Regions from separate parts of the Gudongella ferriphila genome, predicted to be linked through region 2. Evidence: predicted binding sites of a transcription regulator. Region 2 holds the regulator's gene; the other holds the start of a gene.

Region 1 (3,217 bases), on a different contig from region 2:
GATCATTCAGGAACTGGTATATCCAATACTTAGGCCAATCCCTTCAGGGCTTGATGTAATGGCGGTGCTGGGTTCTGACAGAGCCAAGGAGATTCAGCTCCAAAAGCCGGAGAACCAGCAGTGGGATAAGTATCCAGTTGAAATGGGAAGACTCAGGGAGGAATTCTCCCTTTATACTGAGGTGGATTGGAAAAGAAACCTATACACCGGATGGATGTGGGTCCTTGATGGTCTTCTAGGGCCAGCGGATGCCACCATGCCTACATTTATGAAAAATCAGGCTTGGGAGGACAAGAACCTTAACACTGCACTTGGGTCCTGGGCTGAGCTTAAGCATGATACTGTACTTTACGGAAAGCCCTCCGGCGCTGAAATGGGAGGGGCGGAATACGTTGAGATTAAAGGTTATGTGGAGCCAAACCTTGACGTATACCAAAGACTTTTATGGTTGACAAACCAAACTCGGGACTATCTGCTGGAATGGGATCTGCAGGTGGAGGAAATTGATGTTAAGCTGGAAAGGTTCCAGTGGCTTCTTGACTTTCTTATAGATGCCTCAAATAAGCAGCTTGAAGGAGTCCCTTTGACCCAGGAGGAACATGACAGGCTTAAAATATATGGAGGGATTTTGGAGGATTTGACAAGCTCCTTTACAGGTGAGGGAACCAGATGGCATGAAATTACATCTGAGACAGACAAGAACATGGCTGTAATCTCTGACTATCACACAATCGGAAGGGATGGTGTGATGGAGGCTGGCGTGGGACCGGCATATGAAATATACGTGCTGGCACCAATCGATGGGAAACTTTACCTGACAAGGGGAGCTGTTATGAGCTTTTATGAGTTCGTATCACAGGAAAGGCTAACAGATGAGAAGTGGCAGGAAATGATAAGGGAGGGCACAAATCCTCCAATGCCAGAATGGACTGAGAGCTTTATTGAACGGTAGATTTGGAAAAATGGGGAACCGATGATTCGATTTCCCATTTTTTTCTGGATAATTTTAGGATTTTGCGTTATCATTTAGTATAGCAGACAAAAAAATGGGTAGGTGATAATTATGATGGGGACTATTGTCAACAGTATAGCGGTAGTTGCAGGTGCGCTTTTGGGAGTTTTTCTGAGAAAGGGAATCAAGGAGCAGTATACCAGCACAATCATGGATGGAATGGCTCTTGCGGTTGTTATCATAGGAATTATGGGAGCCTTTGAAATGAACAATCTGATTGTTGTACTTGCAAGCATAGTGGTTGGTGGAATAATAGGCGAGAAATTGGATCTGGACAAGAGACTGGAGAATCTGGGAACCAACATGGAAAAGAGGTTTGGAAAGGGTGACTCTGACTTCTCAAAGGGCTTTATCATGGCATCCCTTGTGTATTGCATAGGTGCGATGTCCATTCTTGGGGCTCTGGAATCCGGACTTACAGGAAATCATGAGACCCTCTACGCCAAATCGGTACTAGACGGAGTATCTGCAGTTATATTCGCGTCCACCTTTGGAATAGGGGTTGCATTTTCAGCAGTGGCAGTTTTTCTGTATCAAGGGGCCATAACCCTTTTGGCCAGCTCAGTCAAGGATTTTTTGACCCCTGAGGTCATCAATGAAATGTCCTCTATCGGTGGCATACTTATAATGGCAATAGGCATTAACATACTTGGAATAAAGAAAATAAAGATAGCAAATATGCTGCCTGCCATATTTATTCCCATTGTATATTATTCAATTGTGGCTTTATTTTAAAGTAAATGAAAGAAATAACAAGGAAATCATAGTATTCTAAAGCAATGGGCAGATAAATCTTAAAATTTCCCTTTAAAATTTATTTTTAAGGCAAAAATGGACTTGATTAGCTCCTTGTTTTAGAGTATTATTATAAATAGATGTTAGCACTCAGATGAGATGAGTGCTAACAAAAAAAGACTATATATCGAGGAGGAGTATGAATGAACCTTAAGCCTTTAGGAGACAGAATAATCATAAAGAAGATGGAGGTTGAAGAAAAGACCAAGAGTGGAATCGTATTGCCATCCACAGCCAAAGAGCAGCCTTTGATGGCGGAAATAGTTGCCATTGGGGATGAAATTCTTAATGACGAAAAGAGAAAAGATCAGGTAAAGGTGGGAGATAAAGTTATCTTCTCAAAGTATGCGGGAACTGAAGTGAAGGTTGACGCAGAGGAGCTTACAATCCTTAAGCTAATGGATATACTTGCGGTGGTTGAAGACTAAACAGCAGAAAGTGGTCAGTTGAAAGTTGAAAGATTTAGTTAATATTTAAGAAGTAAGAATTAAGAGTTAGAAAACTTATGATAATAAGAAGATTTAAGACTCTTCGCACAGCTCAGAGTGACAATTATTTTGTCTTCCTGAGTGAAACGAAGGATCTTAGACCACATAGCTCGACTTGAATAATCAATTGTGAATTGTGAATTGAGAATTGAGAATTAATAAAAAGGAGTGAATACAATATGGCTAAAGAGATCAAATTCGGCGAGGAAGCTCGTCGATCAATGGAAAGAGGAATTAACAAGCTTGCAGATACCGTTAAGGTGACACTTGGACCTAAGGGAAGAAACGTAGTGCTTGATAAGAAATTCGGTGCTCCCCTGATTACAAATGACGGTGTTACAATTGCCAGGGAGATTGAGCTTGAGGATAAATACGAGAATATGGGAGCTCAGCTTGTAAAGGAAGTTGCAACAAGGACAAACGATGTTGCAGGTGACGGAACAACTACAGCAACCTTGCTTGCACAGGCAATAATTAGGGAAGGACTTAAGAATGTTGCAGCAGGAGCAAACCCAATGATAATCCAGAAGGGTATCAGAAAGGCTGTGGATGCAGCTGTCGGGGAGATCAAGAAGGCATCAGTACCTGTTGAATCCAAGGAAGCAATAGCTCAGGTCGCATCAATTTCCGCTGCTGATGAGGAAATCGGTCAGTTGATAGCAGATGCAATGGAGAAGGTTGGAAACGATGGAGTAATAACTGTTGAGGAATCCAAGTCAATGGGTACAACCCTTGATGTTGTTGAGGGAATGCAGTTTGACAGAGGCTATGTATCAGCATATATGGTGACTGACACTGAGAAGATGATAGCAGAGTATGAAAACCCATATATCCTGTTGACTGATAAGAAAATTTCCAATATCCAGGAGATACTTCCAATTCTTGAGCAGATTGTACAGCAGAGCAAGCCTCTGGTAATAAT
Region 2 (3,217 bases):
ATACAGGCGGCAATAGGCAGCAAGATCATTGCCAGGGAAACAATACGTGCCTTGAGAAAGGATGTACTTGCCAAGTGCTACGGAGGAGATATCTCAAGAAAGAGAAAGCTGCTTGAGAAACAGAAGGAAGGTAAAAAGAGGATGAGACAGATTGGATCTGTCGAAGTGCCCCAGGAAGCATTTCTGACTGTATTGAAATATGATGAGAAATAATTAAAAATAAAGGAAAAGTCACAGGGACTTTTCCTTTATTTAAGTTGAAATGGCAGGAGGAAAACATGGAAAAGGCTGGTCTGTATATTCATATACCATTTTGCGAAAGAAAATGCCACTATTGTGATTTCACATCTGTGCCTGGGAACAATGATCTTATGGACAGGTATGTGGAGCGTCTCATTAAAGAAATCTCAATGGCATCTGATACCTATGAAGATATAAACATTGGAACGATTTTCATTGGAGGAGGAACACCCTCTATTCTTCATGAAAACAAAATAGCAGACATTATGGATGCTGTCAGAAGGGACTTTTCCCTGGATACTCATGCAGAAGTTACCATTGAGATAAATCCTGGAACCCTAACGGTTGATAAGGCAATCAGTTACAGAGCTTCCGGAATTAACAGGGCAAGCGTTGGAATCCAGTCTATGAATAATGGAATTCTCAAGACAATTGGAAGAATACACAGTGAAGAGCAGGTATTAACCACGGTGGAGAATCTTAGAAGAGCTGGTTTTGAAAATATCAATGGAGACATTATGTTTGGTCTTCCCCATCAGTCAATTGAGGATTTTCTACAGACCCTGGATAAGGTCATATCCTTGGAATTGGAGCACATATCCATGTATGGCCTGATTTTGGAGGAGAACACCCCATTGTATAGGTGGTATAACAGAGGTCTGGTCTGTATGCCAGATGAAGATGAAGAGAGAGTAATGTATCACACTGCCATTGATTCACTTGAATTTGGAGGATATAGACAATATGAAATTTCAAATTTTGCAAAGGAAGGCTTTGAGTGCAGGCATAATTTGGGATACTGGAAATTAAGGCCTTATATTGGTGTGGGCTTGTCAAGTCATTCATCCATAAGTGGCAGGCGATATTGGAACTCATCAAACTTCAGCGATTATTTCAATAAGCTGGACAGGGGAATCCTTCCCATTGCAGGGGATGAAACCATATCCAGGGACCTTATGGAGGCGGAGTATATGATTCTTGGAATCAGATTGAATGAGGGAATATCCATTGAGGATTATGAAAAAAGATTCAATACTTCTTTTATGGGAAAATATGGAGAAGTGATAAATAATCATACAAAATCAGGTCTGATTCAATTGGATGACGGGACCATAAGGCTAACTCGAAAAGGCATGGATCTTAGCAACCAGGTTGAGATTGATTTTCTTCCTTAGGGGTCAAAAAGTATTGACAAATACCTGTAAGGATGTTAATTTATATATAGGATTAGCACTCGGCGATGTTGAGTGCTAACAATCATCCAGGAGAATTTAGAGGTGATACTATGTTGGATGACAGAAAAATGAGAGTTTTGTACGCCATAATTGACAGCTATATATCTACTGCAGAACCAATCGGTTCAAGAACAATCTCAAAAGCCTATGACCTTGGAGTCAGCTCAGCCACTATCAGGAATGAGATGTCTGATCTGGAGGAATTGGGCTATTTGAACAAGACACATACATCATCTGGAAGAGTGCCATCTGACAAGGCATACAGATTGTATGTGGACAGCTTTATAAAACTGGACAAGGAATCTATGAATAAAAGGCAGAAGACAGAGATTAAGGATGCACTGGAAAGAGAAAACAAGGAACTGGATCAGCTGATCCAAAATTCAGCCAGACTTCTTTCGCAAATAACAAGCTATACGGCTTTGGCCTTGTCACCGCAGATAAAGGAGACTAGGATAAAACATGTTCAGCTGCTACCCATAGACGATTATCAGGTGTTGCTGATACTGGTAAATGAAAATGGGTTAATTAAGAATGCCGTTTTTAAAACAGAGCAGACAATCCCGGAAAATCAGCTTACGGCAATTACCAATATGCTTAACGAAAGGCTCAGGAACAAATCCTTCAATCAATTGAACAATGAATCAATGAAGGATATGTTCAATCAGTTCTATAGATACAAAAACGAAATCGAAAGACTGATTCCCATCATTAACAAGTCTGTAGAAAGCATGGAAGACATCGACCTTTATGCGGATGGGATAGGGAGGCTATTGAACTTCCCTGAGTACAAGGATATTGATAAGGTTAAGTCCATAATGTCCTTTATTGAGGATAAGGACCAGCTTTTAAATATCCTGCTTATGGATTCCATATCACGGGATGTACACATAAGCATAGGCCAGGAAAACATATATGCTCCCCTAAAGGATTGCAGCATAATAACAGCTACCTACAAGCTGGAGGGAGAAACCGTGGGTAAGATAGGAATTATCGGTCCAACCAGAATGGATTACCTTCGGTTGATTAAAACCTTGAGAATTTTCTCGGATAACATTTCCGAGATTATTAATAACTATAATGGAAGTGCTAAGAGGTGATTGCAAATGACAAAAGAAGACAAAAATATCAGGGAGGATGAACAGGACCTGCTGGAGGAAGAATCCACTGGGGCAGAAATTCCTCAGAACGAACAGGAGGATGATCCCATTTTTAAATCTAAGGCTTTATTGGAAGAAAAGGAAAATGAAATCATTGATCTGAACAATAAGTTGACCAGATTGCAGGCTGATTTTCAGAATTTCAAGCGTAGAACTGAAAAAGACAGGGAAAATTCAATAACCTATGGTATTGAAGCGATTATTCTGGATCTTTTGCCTGTAATTGATAATTTTCAGCGGGCCATAGCTGCCCAGGATGATAGTGAGGACAGCTTTTACAAGGGAATCTCAATGATTGAGAAACAGTTTATAGAAGTTTTGGAAAGAAATTCTGTCCATGAGATAGAAGCATTGGGTAAGGAATTCGACCCCAACCTGCACCATGCCGTGTCAGCTATTGAAAGCGAAGAGGAAGAAGGCACGGTTGTAGAGGTCTTGCAGAAGGGTTACATTTTAAAAGATAAAGTTATCAGACCAAGTATGGTCGTTGTATCAAAATAATTTAAGGAGGAATATCAGATGAGTAAAATAATTGGAATTGACCTGGGGACTACAAACTCAGCAGTCGCCGTTATGGAGGGT

The links. The regulator HrcA, encoded in region 2, represses chaperone genes, less so after heat shock. The targets are predictions, from matches to a motif close to ATTAGCACTCNATANTATNGAGTGCTAAT.
Region 1: ACKVDP_RS04750 (co-chaperone GroES) is a predicted target of HrcA. The motif match lies at 1,890-1,918, and genes of this name have one in related genera.

What each region holds. Positions count from the first base shown of each region.
Region 1 covers NZ_JBJXRK010000004.1:127,500-130,716, reverse strand. Annotated here, with positions in the region: gene ACKVDP_RS04760 (DUF3160 domain-containing protein) at 1-952, shown strand, start outside; gene ACKVDP_RS04755 (DUF554 domain-containing protein) at 1,064-1,747, shown strand; gene ACKVDP_RS04750 (co-chaperone GroES) at 1,951-2,235, shown strand; gene groL (chaperonin GroEL) at 2,475-3,217, shown strand, end outside.
Region 2 covers NZ_JBJXRK010000017.1:41,877-45,093, reverse strand. Annotated here, with positions in the region: gene lepA (translation elongation factor 4) at 1-213, shown strand, start outside; gene hemW (radical SAM family heme chaperone HemW) at 279-1,415, shown strand; gene hrcA (heat-inducible transcriptional repressor HrcA) at 1,544-2,575, shown strand; gene grpE (nucleotide exchange factor GrpE) at 2,582-3,136, shown strand; gene dnaK (molecular chaperone DnaK) at 3,155-3,217, shown strand, end outside.